Regions from separate parts of the Dialister pneumosintes genome, predicted to be linked through region 1. Evidence: riboswitches for the same ligand, from Rfam matches in the RefSeq annotation. Region 1 holds a riboswitch; the other holds the start of a gene.
The links. A riboswitch is a leader RNA that binds a small molecule or an ion and turns the genes downstream of it on or off. The one in region 1 is predicted to bind S-adenosylmethionine.
Positions count from the first base shown of each region.

Region 2: linked by a shared signal. The riboswitch ahead of BCB69_RS01940 (methionine ABC transporter ATP-binding protein) and the one ahead of metK (methionine adenosyltransferase) in region 1 are both predicted to bind S-adenosylmethionine.

Region 1 is NZ_CP017037.1:487,444-499,870, forward strand. Features, by position in the region: gene yqeK (bis(5'-nucleosyl)-tetraphosphatase (symmetrical) YqeK) at 1-566, shown strand, start outside; gene BCB69_RS02440 (LCP family protein) at 559-1,440, shown strand; gene rsfS (ribosome silencing factor) at 1,459-1,839, shown strand; gene BCB69_RS02450 (CvfB family protein) at 1,843-2,739, shown strand; gene BCB69_RS02455 (Rqc2 family fibronectin-binding protein) at 2,771-4,498, opposite strand; gene BCB69_RS06490 (diaminopimelate epimerase) at 4,665-5,009, shown strand; gene dapF (diaminopimelate epimerase) at 4,982-5,500, shown strand; gene BCB69_RS02465 (YicC/YloC family endoribonuclease) at 5,526-6,416, shown strand; gene remA (extracellular matrix/biofilm regulator RemA) at 6,428-6,706, shown strand; gene gmk (guanylate kinase) at 6,706-7,365, shown strand; gene rpoZ (DNA-directed RNA polymerase subunit omega) at 7,362-7,577, shown strand; gene coaBC (bifunctional phosphopantothenoylcysteine decarboxylase/phosphopantothenate--cysteine ligase CoaBC) at 7,590-8,786, shown strand; SAM riboswitch class I at 8,870-8,974, shown strand; gene metK (methionine adenosyltransferase) at 9,052-10,257, shown strand; gene priA (replication restart helicase PriA) at 10,375-12,427, shown strand, end outside.
Region 2 is NZ_CP017037.1:378,392-390,818, reverse strand. Features, by position in the region: gene BCB69_RS01960 (hypothetical protein) at 1-319, opposite strand, end outside; gene BCB69_RS06270 (S-layer homology domain-containing protein) at 376-3,054, opposite strand; gene BCB69_RS01950 (phosphohexomutase domain-containing protein) at 3,229-4,596, opposite strand; gene BCB69_RS01945 (YerC/YecD family TrpR-related protein) at 4,589-4,912, opposite strand; SAM riboswitch class I at 5,092-5,192, shown strand; gene BCB69_RS01940 (methionine ABC transporter ATP-binding protein) at 5,253-6,293, shown strand; gene BCB69_RS01935 (methionine ABC transporter permease) at 6,274-6,927, shown strand; gene BCB69_RS01930 (ribonuclease H1 domain-containing protein) at 6,958-7,575, opposite strand; gene rfaE2 (D-glycero-beta-D-manno-heptose 1-phosphate adenylyltransferase) at 7,699-9,162, opposite strand; gene BCB69_RS01920 (TatD family hydrolase) at 9,331-10,104, opposite strand; gene metG (methionine--tRNA ligase) at 10,101-12,038, opposite strand; gene rsmI (16S rRNA (cytidine(1402)-2'-O)-methyltransferase) at 12,085-12,427, opposite strand, start outside.

The sequences.
Region 1 (12,427 bases):
AAAGTAAACTTAAAGGATTATTAAAAGAAAAAAGATTTATTCATTCTTGTGGAGTAGCAGCTACTGCACGTCAATTAGCTATCCATTATCAATATACAGATGTAGATAAGGCTGAATTGGCGGGGCTTATTCATGATTGTGCTAAAAATTTATCTTTAACAGATATGCAACAAACCGTTAATCAAGCAAATATGCAAGTCGATTCCTTTATGTATAATAGCAAAGCACTTTTACATGGGCCGGTAGGTATGATACTTGCACAAAAATGGTTTGCTGTAAAAGATAAAGATATTTTGTCGGCAATTTATTATCATACAACCGGTCGTCCGAATATGAGTTTACTTGAAAAAATTGTTTTTTTAGCCGATTATATTGAGCCTTCTCGAGACTTTCCCGGAGTTGAAAATCTTCGAGAACTATCTAAGCTATCATTAGATAAAGCAGTGCTATGTGCTTATAATTCTACTATTAAACATTTACTGGATATAGATGCATATATATATCCATTGACTATAGATGGTCGTAATAATTTACTGGAACATATGACGGAGGCAAGTAATGCGTAAAAAGAAAAGAATTCGTATCCGATTTGACCGAATTTTCATTTTTCTTTTAGGTGTTGCTATGATATGTGGGGCATTGATTTATGCAGGCATGTCGATTTATAGATTTTATGAAAATAATTATGCTAAACAAGTAACTACACCTAAACCAACTTATTATTTGCTCTTAGGCATTAATGAAGAAGAGAAATCTCAAGCGAGTACCATTGCCGTTTGTGCAGTAGATTCTGAAACAGAAAAAATGACATTTATTTCCATTCCGCGAAATACTTTGGTAGGACGAGGGGATGAGGAAAAAACTAAAATGTTTATTAAAGATGTGTATGCAGAAGGTGGAGTAGAAGAAACAAAAAGTTCTTTAGAAAATTTGTTACATATTCGTATCGACCATTTTATAGTTTACAATCAAAGCACATTTGCTGCTTTATTAACTCATTTTGGAGAGATAGACTTTTTTGTTGAAAAAGAAATGAATCACAAGAATCAAGATGGTAGTGAAGATTTTTATATTCACTTAGGTTATCAAACATTGGATGCGGATTCTTCTATTTCTTATTTACGCTATCTTGATTCCAACCAAGATGAAATAGCAAGAATACAAAGACAACAGCGGTTTATTAAAGCGTATTTGCATAAATGCAAAGATGGTTATTCTGTTATGACATGGATTCTTATAAAGAATTATTGGATGCCTTATTACTCTGACATTGATTATAAAGAAGCAGCATCTTTAGCATATGATATTTTGAAATTTCCTGAAGAAAACTATCAATTTTGTATTATTCCAGGCGATACAGAAAAGAAGTCTAAGGATTCTAATGCATGGATAGTAAATCCTATTGAAATGCAGAAAATTATAGCATCAACTATTAATTAATAAAGGAGAACTTATATAATGAATCAAGAAGTAAAAATGATTTGCCAAGCCATTTCAAGCAAAAAAGGCGTTTTAATTAAGGTTTTGGATGTAAAAGATCTGACATCTGTTGCAGATTACTTTATCCTTTCTTCGACTAGAAATAAAAAACAGGCACAAGCTGCTGCCGATGCAGTGGAAGAAAAAATGAAAGAAAACAATATTCGTTGTTTAAGAAAAGAAGGATACCGAGAAGGTGACTGGATTTTAATGGATTTTAGTGATGTTATTGTTCATATCTTTACAGATGATGAAAGACGTCATTATGAATTAGATTCTCTTTGGGGGGATGCTCCTGTCGAAGAATATCATGATGATGTAGAAATAATTTCTGAAGGAATATTGCAGGTGAAGAAATAAACCATGAGCATGGATTATAATAATCAAAATATAAAAGAAAAACGTAAAGAATTACCTTTCAAAGAAAACTCTATAGCTGTATTACCGGTGGTGCGTATTGCAGAATTTGGTGCATTTCTTTCGGCAGGAACCGGGGATTCGAATGATGATATTCTTTTACATAATGGGCAACAAACAACACCTGTGAAATTAGGGGACCGAGTAAAAGTTTTTTTATATCATGATCCTCATCATCGTTTGACAGCAAGTATGAGGCTTCCACAAGTTAATGAAGATGAAATTGCTTATGTGAATGTTCTTTTAACAACTAAATTTGGTGCATTTGTAGACGTAGGAACAGAACGTGGTATATTTTTACCTATTTCAGAAACTATTGGTCGTGTTGAAAAAGACCAACGTATTTGGATTAAATTATATACGGATAAAACAGGACGTCTTGCTGTAACCATGCGTATTGCAGAAGAAATGTTAGCGTTAGCTAAGCCGGCGAAGGGAATTAAAGTAGGTGGAAAAATTCAAGGTACGGTTTATAATATTACGCGAAATGGGGCTTTTATTATTACTCGAGAGAAATGGATTGCATTCTTGTATAAAGAAGATATGCCAAGAAATTTGAAAGCCGGACAAGAAGTAACTGCACGAGTTACATTTATTAGAGAAGATGGAAGATTGAATGTGTCCCTTCGTCCTACCAAAGAAAAGGCTATGGATGAAGATATGCAGCGCATTGTAGATTTTATGAAAAAACATGATGGACAGATGTCATTTACTGATAAAAGTAATCCGGATGAGATAAAAAATGTATTTGGATTAAGTAAATCGGCATTCAAGAGAGCATTAGGACATTTATTAAAAGCAGATAAAGTTATATTAGAAGCAACTTGTACTCGATTAAAATAAAAAGATGGTTATGATATTCATAACCATCTTTTTATTTATGAGGTGTGGGTTTTACAACTATTGTTTTATGATGTGAGTACGTAACTAAGCCTAAAGGACCTTGTGGAATCTTTTTTACATATTTAATTTTAGTATAATCAACACTTACTTTTCCTGAATCTTTATCTTGGCTGTAGTAAGCTGCCAAAGAAGCCGCATATAGAATAATATCGTTTGGAATATCTTCTTGGACATTGTCTTGATGAATCACTACATGTGCTCCCGGAATTTTTTGTGCATGTAACCAAATATCATTCTTATTGGCCTTATGAAGTGTTAAGAATTCGTTTTGTGAGTTATTTTTTCCTATAGAAATAATATACCCATCTTTGTTTTCTGTATGTATAAAAGGTTCTTTTTTGGTTACTTTTTTTAAAGATGTTTTAGGTGATGATTGCTTTTTTATGCCGTTATTTTTTAATTCATTGTGAAGTTCATCCAACGCCTTTCTATCAGTAATTGTGGATGCAAAATAAAGTAAATTATTAAAATATTCTTGCATTTGCAAGCAATCTCTTAGTTTTTGAATTCCAATTTCTTCACGTTTTTTTAATTTATTATACTTTTTAAAATACATCTGACTATTAGCAGGTAAACTTAAAGTAGGATCTAATGGAATTTGTACTTTAGTAGGGGGATCTACAAAAAGATTCTCTACCTCTATTTCAAATTGTCGGGGAATAGATTTCCATGCGTTAATAGAAAGTAAATTTCCCCATAATTTATACTCTTCTGTTTTTTCAGTTTCAGCTAATTCTTCACGAATCTTTTTTTCTTTACGAAGTTCTTTTTTTAATGCACTTTGGATTTGTTTTGTGAGTTCTTTGACGGCAGTAGAAATAATACCTTCGGTATTTGAGATATTATCTACAATCCATTTATTTACAGACTGTTTTTGATACTCTTTATCTATCGATAAGGAGATAGCTGAGATTTGAACTTTATTAGCTTTTTTATAAAAAAATAATCCATTTGCATTTTGTAATCTTGTTTTAATTTGTACAATAGCAGATGCTAATATTTTTTTTGTTGTCAAAGAAAGCGAATGGTATATATCTGCAGAAGAAATATGAGATAATTGACATATTTCGCTTACAATTATTTGATTTAATCCATTAAAAAGACTAAAAAGAACTTCAGCAACGGTTTTTTCTTTATCATCTAAAGGATGCACAAGAATATCAAGCAGTTCTTGTTCATTAAAATCTAAAAAATTCATTCGAAGGGAATTTTTAGGTGCTTGATATTCTTGTTGTGGAACTATCGACCTATCATTTTTTTTATGATAAATACATGCATCTAAAATAATATTATTTTCTGCAAGTATTAAATTAGGTGCGGCAGGTAAAAGTTCACAATATAAAAACTTTGAAATAATAGAGCTGTTATTTTCAATACGATTAAATTCGATACGAATAATTCGGTCTAAGTTCATTTGTTCAATAGAAACAATGCGGCTTCCTTCTAAATGTTTTCTTAAGGACATGCAAAAATTTTGAGCAGGGATGAAATTACTGTTTTTTCTTTTTTCAAATAAAATGCATGCATAAGTAGGGGTTTGTGCGGAAAGAAGAAAATGCATCGGTTTTGTATCTATTTTAAATAATTCTAATTCAAATAAACGAGAATCTATTTGATGTATTTCACGAACTTGTGCACCTAGTAGAGATTGATTCAATTCTTTTGTTAAGTGATAAATCATTAAACTATCAAGTTGCATAAATACTCCTTTATAATCGAGATTATTAAATCTTAAAACGTAGTATTTAATTTACTTTTCTTAGTATATCATTTTACAAGCATGTAAAGTGAATGATAAAATAAAGCAATATCTATTACAGGAAACTCAGTTTAGATAAGGGATATTCCCCGATTATGGAGATATTATGCATTTTACAAAATGGAATGGGTGCGGTAACGATTTTATATTAATTAATGCGTTAACTATAAAAGATATAAATCCTATTGTTAATGAATGCGTTCATTTGTGTGATAGACATTTCGGAATTGGTGCAGATGGCATTATTTTTGTTTTACCTTCCTTACAAGCAGATTTGAAAATGAAAATTTTTAATGCAGATGGTACAGAAGCAGAGATGTGTGGTAATGGAATTCGTTGTTTTGCACAATGGGTTTTTGAATTGGGATTGGTTAAGCAAAAAAATTTTCTGTCGAAACAGGTGTCGGAATTTTATATCCTGAAGTGTTGGACGAAGGAAATGTTCGAGTAGATATGGGGAAGCCTATTTTTGAAACGAATAAAATTCCTGTTATAGGAATGAAAGCGGAACAAATATTAAATGCTAACTTGTATGTAAATTCATTACATAAGTCATATGTCATAACTTGTGTATCAATGGGAAATCCACATTGTGTAATCTTCACAAAAGATATTGTAAATAATGATCGATTAACTTTAGAAGGGGCTTCTATAGAATGTGATGTTCACTTTCCTCATAAAATTAATGTCGAATTTGCTAAAATTATAGATAGAAAAACTATTAGAATGCGAGTCTGGGAACGTGGAACCGGGATTACACTAGCTTGTGGTACAGGGAGTTGTGCTACAGCAGTTGCTGCTATATTACAAGGTGTTGTTGATAATAATATAGATATATTAGTTGATGGTGGTATTCTACAAATTACTTGGAATGGTGGAAATAGTCATGTGTTCATGACCGGTCCGACAACTAAAGTTTTTGAAGGTCAATTTTTTATCTAATGGAAAGAAAGGGGACAGTTAAGCTATGCGAAGTATGACAGGATATGGCAATGGCACTGCATCTAATGATATGGGAATGATAGAGGTAAGTATTAAAACTGTTAATAGCCGTTTCTTAGAAATAACAGTTCATGACTCAAAACTTCCCGTTTCTGTATCGCAAGAAATATATACTATGATTAAAGAGTCTTTGGAACGAGGAAAAGTTATTGCAAAAATTACTTTTACGCCATCAACTGCATTGAAACAGAAGCAAATTACGGTAGATACAGACCTTTTAAACTCATATATGGATGCTTTTTCTAAGTTAAAAGATATTAAAGGACTAAAAACAAAAAAAATTAGAATACAGGATTTATTAGATTTACCGGTTTCTTGGTTGCATGTTGATGAGCCTAAAATAGAGGAAAGTGAATTGATTTTATTGACAAAAGAAGCTACAAAAGTAGCGCTTGATCAGGTCATGGATATGCGTGAACAAGAAGGTCAAAATTTAGCACAAGATATATTACGGCGTATAGATTGGATAGAAAAACAAAGAATATTCCTTGTAGAAAATGCAGAGCAATCTTCTTATGCATATGAAAAACGATTTAGGGACCGTTTATTGGATTTAATAGCAGAAACCGGATTGTTATTAGATAAAGGAAGAATTCTTACTGAGATAGCTGCTCATGCAGAAAAAACAGATTTTACAGAAGAAGTTATACGCTTAGGAAGTCACTTGGAACAATTTAAACAAATTCTTTTACAGGAAAAAGTAGTAGGAAAAAAATTAAATTTTCTTTTACAGGAAATTAATCGAGAAGTTAATACTACAGCGTCTAAGTCAGACCTTATCGAGGTTCTTAATTGTGTTATAATGATTAAAACCGAACTTGAAAAGATTCGTGAGCAAGTTCAAAATTTAGAGTGAGGGGATAAAGAATGACATTTTCATTGATTAACATCGGGTTTGGAAATATGGCATCTGCTAATCGGATTATAGCTATTATCAGTCCGGAATCAGCACCTGTTAAACGTATGATACAAGAGTCTAGGGATCAGGGACAGTTGATAGATGCTACTTATGGACGTAAAACAAGATCTGTTTTGATTATGGATACCGGACAAATTATTTTGTCCGCCGTACAGCCGGAAACCATTTCACATAGACTCTGTTTAAAAGATACGAGCTTAGATAACGAGGAGCTTAACGAAAAATAATGACAATTACATCTAACAAAGAAAAAAAAGATAAAGGAATTCTTTTAGTAATATCAGGACCTTCCGGTGCAGGAAAAGGAACTATTTGTGATGCCATACGCAAAATATATCCAAAATTAAATTACTCTATTTCTATGACAACCAGAGCATCACGACAAGGTGAAAAAGAAGGTCTTAACTATTTTTTTCGTACTAATGAAGAATTTGAAGTATTAATCAAAGAAGATGCATTTCTTGAATATGCAAAAGTATATGATCATTATTATGGAACACCAAAAAAATATGCTTTAGATAAGATTGAAAAGGGAGAGTCTGTATTATTAGAAATTGACATACAAGGAGCTATGCAGGTAAAAGAACACTACCCCCAGGGAGTATTTGTATATATTGTTCCCCCTTCTTTTGATGTATTATCAAAACGTATTTATGGACGTGGTACAGATAGTGAAGAAGTCATAAAAAAGCGTTTAGCACAAATTACTGATGAATTGGCTATGGCACATAAATATGACTATATTATTGTCAATGATGTATTGGAAGAAGCTGTGCACAAAACTTGTGCTATTTTAGAAGCGGAGTCATGTAAATTGTCCCGTAATGAAGGACAAGTGGAAGTTATATTTAAACAATATATCAATAAGGAGGTTGATTCATTATGATGTGTTATCCATCTATCGATATTTTAGTAAAGAAAGTTGACAACAAATATACTTTAGTAACATTAGCAGCTATGCGTGCTCGTGAATTAAATGATGGAAATAATTCTTTTGTTAATGGATTAGAAGGGCAAAAAACCGTAAGTATTGCATTGGAAGAAATTTATAAAGATAAAATTACTTATGCAGATAAGAGCAAACATTACAATCGTTAAGAGGAAATAAATATGCGATTTGAAGGAAAACATATTCTTGTGGGAATAAGTGGCGGTATAGCCGCTTACAAAACAGCAGGGATGGTAAGTCATTTGCGTCAATTAGGAGCTGAGGTACGATGTATAATGACTGCACATGCAACAAAATTAATTTCTCCAATTACTTTTGGGGAATTAAGCGGATATCCTGTAGCTACGGGTATGTTTGATGGTATTACTAATTTTGATATTCGTCATATTGCTTTAGCTTCCTGGACAGATATTTTTGTTATTGCACCTGCTACAGCTAATATCATAGGAAAAATAGCATCAGGGATTGCAGATGATATGCTTTCTACAACAGCTATTGCTACAACTTCTCCTATTCTTTTAATACCGGCTATGAATACACATATGTATGAGAATGTAGTTGTTCAAGAAAATTTAAAAAAATTAAAAGATAGAGGATATTTATTAGTAGAACCGGAAATAGGTCATTTAGCTTGTAATGTAACCGGAAAAGGAAGATTCCCATCGGAAGATAAAATATTTACAACTATAGACCAAGTTTTAAATGGGAAGAGTCGATTACAAGGAAAACGTGTTCTTATTACGGCAGGAGGTACTAAGGAAAAGATAGACCCTGTTCGTTACATAGGTAATCGATCCAGTGGGAAGATGGGATATGCAATAGCACAGGCAGCTATACGTGAAAAAGGATTAGTACATATTATTAGCTGTAATCCTCATTTAAAAGTTCCTGTAGGGGCTTCTGTAGAATATGTAGAGACCGCTGAAGAATTAAAACAAGCGATTGATTTACAATATATGAATTATGATGTTGTAATTATGGCAGCTGCGGTTGCTGATTACAAACCGGTAAAAAGTGCATTGCAAAAAATAAAAAAGGAAGAGTTGAACAAGCTTTCTCTTGCATTAGAGTCTACATCAGATATATTGTTAAATCTCGGACAAAAGAAACAGCATCAATTTTTAGTCGGATTTGCAGCAGAAACTACGAATGTCATTGAGAATGGGAAGAAAAAATTAATCAGAAAAAATTTAGATATGTTAATAGCTAATGATGTATCCGGTACGAATTCCGGATTTGATGTAGATAATAATAAAGCAACTATTCTTTTACAAAATGGAAGTATGTATACTTATCCTTGTATGAAAAAAGAAAAACTTGGAGATATTATTATAGAACACCTTATCGAAAATATATAAATAGAAAGTGGTATGAATATAGATTTTCATATCACTTTTTACTTGCATTATAGTATATTTTGATTTATTATAAGTAATACCGTGACTCATCAAGAGTAGCAGAGGGAACGGCCCAATGAAGCTACAGCAACCATCTATTATAAGATAAGGTGCTAATTCCAACAGTTTATATGCTGTTAAGATGAGGGAAAATGGCTAGCCCCTCATGAGAGGAGCTTTTTTTATTACATAATTACTTAATATATTCTACGTTATCAAGGAGAAAATCATGGATAAAAAATTTCTTTTTACTTCTGAATCAGTGACAGAAGGACATCCTGATAAAATTGCCGATCAAATTTCTGATTCTATATTAGATGCTATTTTAGAAAAAGACTCTTGTGGTCGAGTGGCTTGTGAAACGATTGTTACTACGGGTCAAGTACATGTATTTGGAGAAGTAACTACTACTGCACATGTAAATTATACTGATATCATTCGTAAAACAGTTAATGATATCGGTTATACAAATCCCACATACGGATTTGATGGAAAGCATTGTGGCATTTTGCTTTCTATTGGGGAACAATCACCGGATATTGCTTTGGGTGTAGACAAATCTTTAGAATCTAAAAATGGAGAAACCAAAAATTACGATATAGGTGCCGGAGATCAGGGGATGATGTTTGGCTATGCGACTAACGAGACGGAGCCTTATATTAAAGGGATTTATATGCCTTTACCGATAGCATTAGCACATAAATTGGCATATCGTCTATCTTTTGCAAGAAAAAATAATGAAATTACTTATCTTCGTCCCGATGGTAAAACACAAGTTACTGTAGAATATGAAAATGGGAAACCGCTAAGGGTACATACTATTGTTATTTCTACACAACATAATCCGGATATTTCGCAAAAACAAATTGAAGAGGATATGATTGAACGTATTATAAAAAAGGTTATTCCTCCTACTTTATTAGATGAACAAACACGGTATTTAATTAATCCTACAGGTCGTTTTGTTATTGGGGGACCACAAGGAGATGCCGGATTAACAGGACGTAAAATTATTGTAGATACTTATGGAGGAATGGCACGTCATGGTGGAGGTGCATTTTCAGGAAAAGATCCTACAAAAGTGGATCGTTCTGCAGCCTATGCGGCTAGGTATGTAGCCAAAAATATAGTAGCATCCGGTATTGCTGATCGATGTGAAATTCAGCTGTCTTATGCGATTGGTGTAGCTAAACCGGTCTCAATTTTAGTGGATACCTTTGGAACCGGTCGTATTTCTGATACAGAAATTGAAGAACTAATAACTAAGCATTTTGAATTACGTCCTGCAGGGATTATTGATATGCTTTCTTTGCGTAATCCTATTTATAAACAAACTGCAGCCTATGGACATTTTGGTCGTCAAGAAGCAGATTTTCCTTGGGAACGTATTGATAAGGCAGAAATTCTTCGTAAAGACGCCGGTATACAATAAATTTAATAAATCTGTTTTTGATTGGTATTATGGTAAAATAGTAGACAGTATCTAATTAACTGTCTACTATTTTGTTTTAAATTTATTATATGTAAATTTTTGTAAAAGAGGAGTCTTATGAAACGGGTTGCAGAAGTAATTATTAACAGACCTTCTAAAAAATTAAATAGAACCTTTTCATATATTATTCCGGAAAATCTTTCTTTTTTACAAGTTGGATGGCGTTGCATTATTCCCTTTGGCAATAAAACAGAAGAGGGGATTATTCTTTCTATAAGAGAAATAGATACTTCTACACTTAATTATTCACTAAAAGATGTGAAATCACCAATCGATTCATTTGCGTGGTTTACACCTGAAATGATTCAAACAGCACTTTGGATTTCTTCTTATTATTTTTGTACAGTAGTAGAAGCACTTCGCCTTTTTTATATTGATAAAAAAGGGATAAAAACAAAGACTTCATTTCAAATACATTGGGATATTATTCCTAGTTCCATGTATATACATACATTAATTGATGAGTCGGTAACAGAAATTTATGAAGAAGATTTTATAGAACTATTTACAAAAGAAGAACGGAAAGAACTTCTAGAAAAAAAATATGTATCACCTTACGAATTAATAAAAGCAGTTCACAAAGATCCTTTAGAACGTTGGATAAGTATTGATAAAGAGTTTCCTGTTAATGAGAAACGAAAATTAAAACAATCACAATTAGCAACCTATTTAAAAATTCATGGAGATTTGCCTCTACACGAAGTAGAAAAAGCCGGATTTTCTATGAATGTTATTCGGGAATTTTGTAAAAATAAATTTGGACATTTGTTTTATAAAAATAAAAAAACGTATTCATTGATAAAAAAAGAAAAAGAAAATTATTGCTACACTCTTACTCCGGAGCAAGAAATAGCAACGAGTCATATTATTTCTGCTGTTGATAAACAAAAATATAAAGGATTTTTATTGAAAGGAGTTACCGGAAGCGGTAAAACCGAAGTGTATGTTAGAGCGGCTGATCATGCTTTATCGATGGGGGGAATGGTATTAATTCTGGTTCCTGAAATAGCATTAACGCTTCAAATGGTAGATTATTTTGCTAAACATTTTGGTGATGATGTAGTCTTTATGCACAGTAATTTAAGTAAAGGCGAAAGATATAATAATCGCATGCGTATTGAACGTGGGGATAGCCATGTGGTTATTGGTTCAAGATCCGCTTTATTTATGCCATTTAAAAACTTACGATTGCTTATTGTTGATGAAGAATATGACTCTTCTTATAAACAAGAAGAAACTCCTCGATACAATGGTCGTGATGTGGCTAAGGTGATGGCAGTACAATATCAGTGTCCTATTGTTTTAGGTGCGGCAACCCCCTCTATAAGTTCATATCATGCGGCAAAACAACATAAAGTTCATCTCATTACGATGAACCATAGAGTATTTGAAACGTCACTCCCTCATATACAAATCATAGATATGAAACAGCCACAAGCTGTTATGCAATCATCCATATTTTCAGATACTTTAATTGACTTAATAGACCGAACAATAAAAGAAAATAAAAAGGTGATTTTACTCCTTAACAGAAGAGGTTATGCACCTACGCTTTTATGTAAATCTTGCGGGAAAACCTTTAAATGTCCACATTGTGACGTATCACTGGTTTATCATAAAGATAAACATCGTTTACAATGTCATTATTGTGAAGCCTATTTTAATGTTCCCCAAAACTGTAATGTATGTAATGGCAATCATATACTTTTTTTAGGAAAGGGAACACAAAAATTAGAAGAATCTTTAAATGAAATATTTCCTGATGCACGTATAGCACGTTTTGATACTGATAGTACACAAAAAAAGCATAATGCAGCCTCTATTTTGAATGATTTTAGAATAGGTAAGTATGATATATTAATTGGCACACAAATGGTTGCTAAAGGGCATGATATTTCGAATGTACATGCGGTTGGGATTATTGATATTGACAATATTTTAAATTTACCTACTTATCTCGCTTCTGAACAAGCTTTTACACTCATTACACAATGTGCGGGACGTGCCGGTAGAGAGAAGACACAAGGGCAAGTTATATTGCAAACTTATAACCCGGAACATAACGTTATACAATTGGCTGCTCAACAAAATTATGAAGCATTTTATAATA
Region 2 (12,427 bases), 110 kb from region 1:
TATCTGCTACTTGTCCAATGTCAACAAAAGGAGTACGATGTAGTAGTTTGCCACCATGTTTGCCTAAATCTACAACTAAAGTGTCGCCATTCTCATCTGTAATAATATATATATTTCCACCTGCAAAAGAAGAAATATATCCTTTAATGGCTACTTTTTTGGTTTGGTATAACTTAAAATGTGTAAATAGTTTAGCTATAGTAACAGGAAAAATTCCATTATAAAGCGTTTTGGGCGATGTACAATAAGTAGAATAATTATGATTGTAATTAGGAGGATTATAAGCATTAGTTGCTATAGGACTTATAATCCCGCTCAACAAAATAAAAATTATGGTTTTTTTATTGATTATTACCATTATCAAAATTTTCCATATTATTTACGAGATTCAATAGTTCGAACTCGTTGAATATCCGGTGTACCATCTTCATTATAACTGATAGTATCTACACGGAATCGATCTAATTCCGGCTCAAATTCCTTCAAAGCCTTGGCATTAATCTTTGCTCCATTCATCATAGCACGATAAATAACGGCTGCCATCTCATAACGTGTCATTTGACGATTACCATTAAAGTATCCGTCCGGATATCCTTCTAATACCCCATTTCCTGCTAAAGTTGCTACATAATCATAAGCCCAATGATTTTCCGGCACATCCGGGAATATTTCAATCTTGTTTAAATCCAAATTGCGTCCGGCTACACCATCAGCAATTAAAGAACGTAAATCTTCTAAAGCTTTACGTAGTTCCAAAATTTCTTTAGCTGTAGAAACACGGTTAACAGATATATGATTCTTTTGGCTAAATTTCCAACTTACAGATCCGGCCACCATATCATCCCCATTTCCCACAGAACCTCCAAGACTCACCATAGTATCTTCATTAGGTCTATAAAAAGCTCCTAATGCTACTGCATTTTCGCCCTTATAATGTCCTACACTTGCAGAAAAACTCCATTTATCGTCCGGATCAAAATCTAAGGGATGAAGCATAGCCATCGCAGCAGCTCCGGCTCCCACTTTATTAATTTTATTGGATAAGGAATTGTAATTTTGTGTGAGTCCTTGCTTGAGTTGCCCTACATTAACGGCATCTGTATCTGCCACACCGGTAGCAACATTTGTGATTTTCCGACCATTCGCATTCAGCCCTTTTTCGGAAATATAAGTTTTCCCGGCCACATTTACTGCTTTGTCTACATTAACAGTATTTGCATTCATAGTAGTGGCTGTTACAGAGTTTAATTCTTTTAAATCCTTATTTAAAGAAATAGCAATCTTATGGTCACTGGATGTGGTAGTAATATTAGTATCTCCATTAAGATGTAAAGTTTCAGTGGGGTTGACGGCAGTAGGATTTCCCTTATCCGCTGCAAATAACGTAGCATCTCCATGGTTACCTCCGGAAGCAGTATCTGCATTCACCTGCATAGTAGTTCCTTTTAACTTATCATGAGCAGCACTCGAACCTGCTGCCGATGCTTTAGGTTTTACATGTACATCTGCCGTTTCCGTTGTACCACCTTCTAAATTCAATTTAATTTTATAGGTAGTTCCTTTTTCTAAACTATAAGTACGTGTTAAAGAGATTCCTTCATCCGCTTCTAACGTTACCATAGCTGCTTTTAATTGTGCTACATTGACCGCATCCGTATCCTGACTACCTGCTGCCACACCGGTAATCTGACGTGTAGCGCTGCCATCCCCATGTCCTATAGAAAATGCAGCATAAGTAGATTTCCAGGTAGGACTGTTTTTATCATAAGCAAAATTATATCGCTCTAACGGATTATAGCCATTCACACCTTCCGCTACAGAAGCAATGGAGTGACTTCCTAATGCCACAGCATCTTTTTTTCGTGCATGAGATTGATGTCCTACCGCTACCGCATTGTCTGCAGAATCTACTATTTTATAGTCATCATAAAGCGCCCCATAATCTTCTAAAGAATTTTCTTGATCAGAAATTGGTTCTATATTACCGGTCATACCACCGATAGCAATAGCATGATTCCCTGCAGCCTTTCCTTGACTCAAAGCCAATGTATGTGCACTCATAGCTTTAGTACCCACACCAATCGCTACCGCACCTTCTGCGTACGACTGTGCGTGATTGCTTACTTCAAATAAGGGTACTTCCGGATCCAGCATACGTGAGGTATTCCCTCCAATAGCAATAGCTCCTCTCGCATTGCTAGATGTAGTACCTCCCATAATCGCTACTGAATCTTGCCCTAGAGCGGCAGCACCGCTCATAGCCAGAGAATGTTCCCCCTTGCCATAAGCCTGCACACCTAAAGCCGTTGCATATTTACCGACAGCTCGTGAAGAAGCTCCTATAGCAGTACCTACTTGATCACTCGCCTTAGTCCCGTTCCCGATAGCAATACTGTAGCCGGAAACCTCTTGACTTCCCGCTTCTACTGGAGCAATATTGGCTACAGTTTTTAGTTCATTTGCATCAGCAGTTACAGTTGCTTGGTATCCCATCGCAATATTAAATCTACCTGCATCATTAACACTCGTTTCCTTACCTATTGCAATAGATTCGCTGGATCCGATAATACTTGTTTGATACCCTAAGGCTACGGAGTCAAACGAATATATTGTTCTTTCTTGACCATTAATATCCTTCTTTAAGTTTTCTATGCGACTGTTATACCCGATACTTAAAGAATTATTCCCCTCTGCATGAGCCATATGACCAATAGCAAGAGCATTTTCTGCATAAGCAGCTGTATTATAACCTACAGCTAATGCATTTTTACCTTTCGTACGTGCAATATAACCTATTGCCATAGCATTTTCATCAGGTGCACCGTCGTTATTGTAATTGGTAGAAACTTCCCCCTCCAATTCAGAACTAGTTGCACCGGTATCTGATGTATTGACATGGAAAAAGTGTAAATCCATTGCATACGTGCTACAAATCCCACTTGTTAATAAAACAGAAGACACCATTGTCATAACTGCCAATTTAGCTCTTAAACGATATTTTCTAATCTTATTTTCACTTTGCATATTTTTATTCGTACTTACTTGATATTGCATAAATACCCCCTTTATAAAAAATTTCCCCTACATAGTCAAAATATTGCATATATAATCTGTAAACTTACAGTTTGACATTAATATTATATTACTTACTTTTAATATTTTCAATTATTATTAAGTTATATAAACATAAAAATTAGAGTATCTTCTAGGAGATACTCTAATTTTTTGCTACTCTATATTTTTTATCAAAGAAAGTATTTCATCACGTTTTTCTTCCATTAATGAATAATTACCTCTAGTTTCCAGGTTCAAACGAACCAAAGGCTCTGTATTAGACCTACGAATATTAAATCTCCAATCCTCAAAAATAAAACCTAATCCGTCAATAGTTTCTACTTCTAATGCTTGTGTTTGATACGATGCTTTCACCCTTCTTAAAGTTTCAGCCGGATTTTTTACTTGCAAATTAATTTCACCGCTACAAGGAAAGTTTTTTTTCATGTCTTTTATTAATTGACCTAAACTCTTTCCTGTCTCACTTACAATTTGTACCACAAGTAACCAAGGAATCATGCCACTGTCACAAAAAGAAAAATCACGGAAAAAATGATGTGCACTCATCTCTGCACCATAGATTCCATTAACTTTTCTCATTGTCTCTTTCATAAATGCATGCCCACCTTTAGATTCTATAGAAACTCCACCGTTTTCTATTACAATCTTTCTTGTATTCCAATACAACCGAGGGTCATGCACAATAGTACTTCCTTTTACTTTGTTTAAGAAATAACAAGAAAGAAGTCCTACCATATAGTATCCATCTATATACTGTCCTTTTTCATCAAAAAAGAAACATCGATCAAAATCTCCATCCCAAGCAATTCCCATATCTGCCTGTTTTTTTATAATCATCTTACTAATGTCCTTATGATTTTTTACCAACATAGGATTAGGGACTCCATGAGGAAATAAACCATCCGGATTCATTCGTATTTCTGAAAAGGTTAAAGGCAAATGTTGTTTAAGATGTCTAAATGCAACATCTGCACATCCATTTCCACCATCAACTACTACATGTAAGTTTCTTATTTTATCTATATCAATATAAGTTAATAAATGATGAATATAATCTTCTATTATACTTTTATCTTTAATTTTACCTATATAATTACTCATTTTAAAATTGCCAGAAAAAGCAATTCTTTCTATATCTGTAAGCCCGGTATCTGCGCTCACCGGTTTTCCTTCTTCTCTTACAATTTTAAGTCCATTATAATTAATAGGATTATGGCTGGCGGTAATCATAATTCCACCATCTAATCGATAATAAAAAGTGGTAAAATAAACCATTTCTGTACCGACAAGTCCAATATTATATACATCAACACCCCCGTCTGTAAGACCTTTACATAAAGCATGACACAGACTCACAGAACTTTGACGTATGTCATATCCTACACATATAGTTTTGGGATTATACAAAGTCGCATAAGCTCTACCAATACGATATACTAACTCTTCATTCAATTCATCAGGAATAATACCGCGAATATCATATGCCTTAAATGCCGTATGCAACATATGCAATTCATTCATTAGTATTATCCACTTTCTCCGCCTGCGCTTCCATTCTTTCCAGTACTTTTATATATCCATCAGCACCATAAGCAAGACATCTCTTTACGCGGGAGATAGTAGCTGTGCTGGCACCGGTCATTTCTTCAATTTTCTCATATTTTTCCTTTTTATTTAACATTTTAGCTACTTCAAGTCGTTGTGACATATCACGAAGTTCATTTACAGTACAAAGATCTTCAAAAAATTCATAACACTCTTCTTTTGTTTTTAATAAAAGAATAGCTTCAAAAAGTTGTGTCATCAATGGATTTACTAAACGTTGATTTACGCTCATATTTTCCTCCTTTTAACAGTACTTTTACACTTTAATTCATTATAGCACTGCCATGTAATGATGTAAATTTACAACATTTGATAAAGTACATATTTTACTTGTAAAATCAGGAGTTTTAAAGATGCTTGACTTTCAATCAAAGCTAAGATAGTATAAGTGAAAAGTAGTAAGCTTTATACTATTCATCTCGAGTGACAGAGGGACTGGCCCTATGAAGTCACGGCAACCATCAACAAAGAAACGGTGCCAATTCCAGCGAGATTATCTCGAAAGATGATACTATCAAACTATTTGAACTTTCATCTCTCGATGAAAGTTTTTTTATTACACGGAGTATTTTATGATTGAGTTAAAAAATATATGTAAAAATTATGAAACCGGAATTGCCGCTCTAAAAAATATCAATCTTACTATTCAAGATGGAGAAATTTTCGGTATTATAGGGCAGTCCGGTGCCGGTAAATCCACATTAATCCGATGTATAAATATGTTGGAGACACCTACTTCGGGACAAATCATTATTAACGGAAAAGATTTGACAACATTATCTGCTACAGAATTGCGTAAAGAACGACGTCAAATCGGTATGATTTTCCAGCACTTTAATTTACTTTCGAATCGTACTGTTTATGAAAATATTGCTTTTCCGTTGGAATTATCTCATACTCCTGCCAAAGAAAAAGAAGCTAAAATTACTTCTATACTTGAATTAGTTGGGCTTAGCGAATATAAAAACAAATACCCGTCTCAGCTTTCAGGCGGACAAAAGCAGCGTGTAGGCATTGCTCGTGCATTAGTGTCCAATCCAAGTGTATTGCTTTCTGACGAAGCTACCAGTGCGCTAGACCCGGAAACAGTAAAATCAATTTTACAATTATTAAAAGCTATCAATAAAAAGCTGCATATTACAATTATCCTTATTACCCATCAAATGGAAGTTATAAAATCAATTGCAGATCGTGTGGCTGTAATTGAAAAAGGGCAAATTATTGAGGAGAGTTCTGTGTTAGACCTTTTTACTTCACCTAAAACAGATACTTCTAAAAACTTTATCGGCTCCATTTCATCTAATACACTTCCGGAAGGTTTATCTCATTATAATATCCATACTCTAAAACAACATGAAACAGATCATACTATTATGCGACTCTCCTTTCGTGGTGATGTAGCTAATGAACCTATTATTACCCAATTATCCAAAAGTTATAATGTGGAGATAAGTATTCTATATGGTACAGTTGATTTTATTCAAAATGTTTCTTTCGGTAAATTAATTATTGATATTAGTGGAACGGAAAAAAATATTTCTTCCGCACTCCATCATCTTCATAAAATGCCTATAGAAAGTGAGGTGTTAGGTTATGTCTCCCATCATAACTAATCTACTCATAAAAGCACTGGGGCAAACTGTATACATGGTATCTATATCTATGCTTATTGCTTCTCTTATAGGTATTCCACTCGGAATTTTACTTGTTGTTACAGAAAAAAATAATATTTTATCTTGTCCCATAGTTAATAGACCGCTTTCCTTTATTATTAATATCATTCGCTCCATCCCCTTTATTATATTGATGGTAGCTATTATCCCATTTACCCGTATCCTAGCAGGTACCTCTATAGGTACAACCGCTGCCATTATTCCATTGACATTAGCAGCTATTCCTTATATTGCAAGAATGGTAGAAACCTCTATTAGAGAAATTCCTTTCGGATTAATTGAAGCCGCACAATCTATGGGGGCTACTCCTTTGCAAATTATTTATAAAGTTCTCTTACCGGAATCATTACCCTCCATATTAGATTCTATGACAGTTGTTATGGTTTCTCTTGTAGGTGCCAGTGCGATGGCAGGTACTATAGGTGGTGGCGGATTAGGCGATTTAGCTATTCGATATGGCTACCAACGATTCCAAGCAGATATTATGATAATTACTATTATTGTTTTAGTCTTAATGGTACAATCTATTCAATTCCTGGGAAGTTTCCTATCTAGAAAAGCAGATAAACGCTAAAAAAAGAGAGTCATATATCGACTCTCTTTTTTATTTTTTCCTGCATAAGGCCTCTTTAGCTAATTGATCTGCCATTTCATTATACTTCACACCTGTATGACTTATAACTTTATGAAATCTAATTGTTAAATTTTCTTTTATAGAATCATAATAAGCTTTCAATGCTTTAGTTCCATTTTTATTGGTTTTCCACTCACCAATACACCATTTCTCTATACCGGCATAATCATAATAAATGTCCATCTCTTTAATCTGATGTGTAATACAATATTTCATTGCAAACATAGCTCCATGAATTTCTCCTGCTACATTTCGCATTAAAGCTAATTCTTTATTTTTAATTTTATCAGCATATTTTTCTATTTTCCCCCGAAATAAAATTACACAACCAAAAGCAAAAAATTCCGGCATAGAAGGTATATAAGAGCCATCTACATAAGCAACTACACATTCTGAGCTTATAGGTGCGTTACATTCTTTTACAGAATTAGCAGCTTCTTGTAAAAAAGCTGTAGCTTCTTCTTTTGTATAAAACCCCTTATAAGATGCATTAGGATATCCGATAACCTGTTTTTTACACTCTTCCCAAGTCGTATATAAACCTGTTTTCCGACCTTGTCTTACTGCATACCAAGATTTTTTCTTCATTAAAGCTCCTAATTATCACAACAATTGTATGAATAATCGCATGTATTTATTTTATCATATTCTTTTTAATAATAATAAAAACGCCGATGATTATAATCGACGTTTTTACCTATTCTAAATAAATCAATTTGTACCTTTTTGTATATGAGAAATAATACCGGTAGTAGAGTACCCTTTTACAAAAGGAAGGATTTTGACATCTTTTGCATATTCACGCCCTATGACATCTTCTTTTTTATAATCTCCACCTTTTACAAGAATATCAGGACAAAGTTCTGATAAGAGCTGTGCAGGAGTATCTTCGTCAAAAAGAACTACTTCATCCACACAACGCAGAGAAGAAACCATAAATGCTCTATCTAATTCATTATTTATAGGACGATGTTCTCCTTTAAGCCTTCTTACCGAACTATCTGTATTTAGTCCAACAATTAAATGTTTCCCTAATGAGGCTGCTTGTATAAGATACGTAACATGTCCACGATGCAATATATCAAAACAGCCATTAGTAAAAACAACCGTTTCTCCTTTGGATTGCCATTCTTTAATTTTATTTTTAAGTTCCTTTACAGAAATGGGTGCTGATTTAAATGATTTTTTATGAGTTTCTTTTTTCCATTTTTCTATAACAGCTTCACGAGAAACCGAATAAGTACCTACATGAGAAACTGATATACCGGCTGCTACATTTGCAATAGTAAGTACAGTTTTCATAGATAAATCTGTACCTGCCATTGTAGCTAAAATAGCCATAACGGTATCGCCGGCACCGGATACATCAAATACATCTTGCACTTGTGCCGGACAATGTATTACAGAATCTCTTTGTATAGAAGTAAGACCTTTTTCTGAACGAGTAACTACTACATTTTTTAAATGATATTTTTTCAATACTTCAAGTCCTGCAGTCGTTATCGCTTCATCCTCATTAGCAACGATACTTCCTACACAATCAGATAACTCTTTTAGATTAGGAGTAATAGCATATGCCGAATCATATTTTTCCCACATAGTACCTTTCGGATCTACTAATACGGGGATCCCCTTTTCGTTAGCTGCTTGAATAATACGCTGTGATAAAGATTCAGTAATTAAACCTTTACCATAATCAGATATAACAATGCTATCAATATGATTTTCTTTTAATCTTTCTATCCATTTATCAACCTGCTTTTCTATTTCCCCACTTATTTGATATTTTTCTTCAAAGTCAAGTCGAAGCATCTGCTGTTTAGCACCTAAAATACGTACTTTTGTCGTAGTTTTATAATCAGATAAAGTCATAAGACCTACACTATCAATACCTACTTCTGCTAATAAATTTTTTATGGTAGCTCCATTTTCATCCATCCCAATTAGACCTGCAATAAATACCTGACAACCTAAAGCTGCCAAGTTAGCTGCGGTATTAGCTGCACCACCTAATACTGCACGTTGCCTGGTCACTACACTTACAGGAACAGGAGCTTCCGGAGAAATACGGTTTACATCTCCTGTAATATATTTATCCAACATGATATCGCCTATAACAGCAACTTTCCTATTAGGCATTTGCTCTTGTAGGAATTTTTCGCCCTCACATCTCATAATTTCTCCCCATATTGATGAACCAATATATAACCTATTTATTCATTGTATTACATGCAACTCAATTATAACAGAGTCTTTATCTCCTTTTTTAGTTTTAAGAATTTTCAAAACTGTCTATAACAAAAATGAACTGTAAAGAATATTCTTCGCAGTTCATTTTGTTATTTACATAATAATATTATAAATACATTGTGCATTTTGATAAGTTATTTTTGCAACTTGCTCAACAGAAGTATTTTTAATTTGAGCAACAGCTTCTGCTATATACACAATATTTCTTGGTGTATTGACTTCATCTCTTCTACTCATGGGCGTTTGAAACGGACTATCCGTTTCCAGCAAAATCTTTTCTAACGGTAATTGCCGAACAACCTCACGAATACGTCTGCTATTTGTAAAAGTAATAGAGCCTGAAAAAGAAATATAAAATCCAAGCTTAATCAATTCTTTTGCCAACTCTACACTTCCACTATACCCATGCATAATACCTCTTAAACTTTTTTTGTATCTTTTTAGAATCTCTAATAAGTCTCCATGTGCTTTTCTATTATGAATAATTAGAGGAAGATTGAATTCTATAGCCGCTTCTATATGACGAATAAACCATTTCTTTTGTAACTCTTTATCTACAGTTTTTTCATGATAATCTAAACCGGTTTCGCCTAATGCGACCACCTTTGGTAAATTTTTAACTTTATTAAGAAGTTCATTCCACTCCTCTAAAGTAATATGTTCTACCATTAAAGGATGTATTCCACAAGCTGCATATACTTCTCTATATCGATTTGCTAATAGAATGGTTTGAAAAGCCGTTTCTAAATTTTCAGAAGGACAAACAATAAAATCTACTTGATTATCAGCGGGTTGTAATATAGAGTCTATATCTGCTATAAGTCTTGCATCATAAAGATGTGCATGTGTATCAAAAAAATGCATCATTTAACTCGACTTCCTGCAGAAATATCTACAGTAGGTACTATTAATTTATCATCATTAGTTGCTGCAAGAATCATCCCTTGTGATTCAATCCCCATTAACTTAGCCGGCTTTAAATTAGCTACAAAAATAACATGTTTTCCAATCAATTCTTCCGGTGCATAATGTTGAGATATTCCGCTCACAACAGTTCTTTCTTCATTACCTAAAGAAACTGTTATTTTTAGTAATTTTTTAGATTTTTTAACTTTTTCAGCAGTTAATACCTTGGCAACACGTAAATCTACATTGCAAAATTCATCAAAAGATATGTCCGGCTTAATAGGTTCAATACTTGTATCTACAATAGATGTTTCCACTTTCTCTTCTACCGTTTCTTTTACTTCTTCCATATCAATACGAGGATAAATAGGAGCTTCTTTCTTAGTTACAGTCCCATTTGGAATTTGCCCCCAAGTTAAGTCTGCGTAAGTTGCATTTTCAAATGCAGATAATCCTAATTGATTCCAAATCTTTTCTGCTCCTAGTGGAATGATAGGAGCTACCAACAAAGATACATAACGGAGACCTTCCGCCAAATGATATAAAACGGATTGCAATGCAGATTTCTTGTCCTCTTGTTTTGCTAAAACCCAAGGTTCTGTCACATCAATCAATTTATTTAATGAACGCACAAAAGACCAAACGCCTCGCAATGCATCATTAATTTCCCAATTATACATATTAGTTTTAAAAGTACTTAAAGTATCAATTGCTTGCTTTTCTATATTTTTTACTGCTTCCAAAACTTTTTCGTCTACAGAAGCATCTCCTTGATAAAGAACTCCATTATCATATTTTTCTACCATAGAAAGTGTACGGTAAAGCAAATTCCCTAAATCATTAGATAAATCAGAGTTGATGCGATTGATTAAACGCTCTCTACTAAAATTTCCATCTTGTCCAAGTTGAATATCATTAAGCAAATAATATCGTATAGCATCAGAGCCAAATTCATGAATCAAAGGAATCGGATCAATGACATTCCCTCTTGATTTTGACATTTTTTCCCCATCAACGATAAGCCAACCATGTCCATACACTTTCTTAGGTAACTCAATACCAAGACTCATAAGCATGATAGGCCAAATAATGGAATGGAATCGTACAATTTCTTTTCCCACCAAATGAACATCTGCCGGCCAAAATTTTTTAAATTTTTCTTTATCATCTAATATTCCGGCTGCTGTCAAATAGTTAGATAAAGCATCAAACCAAACATAAACGACATGTTTAGTATCAAAAGGAACCGGTACTCCCCAAGAAAAACTTGTGCGAGATACACATAAGTCCTCCAATCCCTTTTTTACAAATTGAATCATTTCATTCCGACGACTTTCGGGCTGAATGAAATTCGGATTTGCCTCAACAAAATCCAACCAACGATTTGCATATTTAGACATTTTAAAAAAATATGCTTCTTCACTTACACGTTGCAACGGACGTCCACAGTCCGGACAAATATGATCTTCTGTCAATTTGTTTTCAGGCCAAAATGTTTCATCAGGAACACAATACCAGCCTTCATATTTTCCTAAATAGATATCCCCCTTGTCATAAGACCGTTGGAATAACTCTTGTACAACTTGTATGTGTCGCTCTTCTGTTGTACGAATAAAATCATCATGAGTAATATTCAGTTCTTTCCAAAGTTCCTTAAACATTTCTACTATTTTATTAGTGTATGCAATAGGAGTTACCCCTTCTGCTTCCGCTTTTTCCTGAATCTTTTGTCCATGTTCATCAGAACCCGTTAAAAAGAAAACTTCATCCCCATCTAACCGATGAAAACGAGCCATACTGTCTGCAATAGTAGTACAGTAAGTATGTCCAATATGTAATTTAGCACTCGGATAATAAATCGGTGTTGTAATATAAAATTTTCCTTGTTCTGACATTGTATTTCCTCCTGCAAATGGATGTATGTAATAAATTATGTAATTACTAATTTAAAGGATTCTTAGTAGAAAGTAAATATTGATAAATATTTCTACGAGATAAATTATATTTTTTGGCTGCTTGACGTGCCGCCTCTTTAAGTGACATTTCTTTTGTTAATTCAAGAGCATATTCTCTCCAATCCGCTGCCTGCTCTTCTTGTTCTATTTCTTGCTCAGTCTTACCTTCTATAAGAACAACATATTCACCTCTGGCAGGAGTTTCTTCTAATTGTTCAATTAAGGTTTGCAATCTACCTCTAGAAAAAGTTTCAAATTTTTTTGTTAGCTCTCTAGCTAAAACTGCATTTCTATTTCCTAATTGCTTTTCCAAATATTTCAAAGTAGAT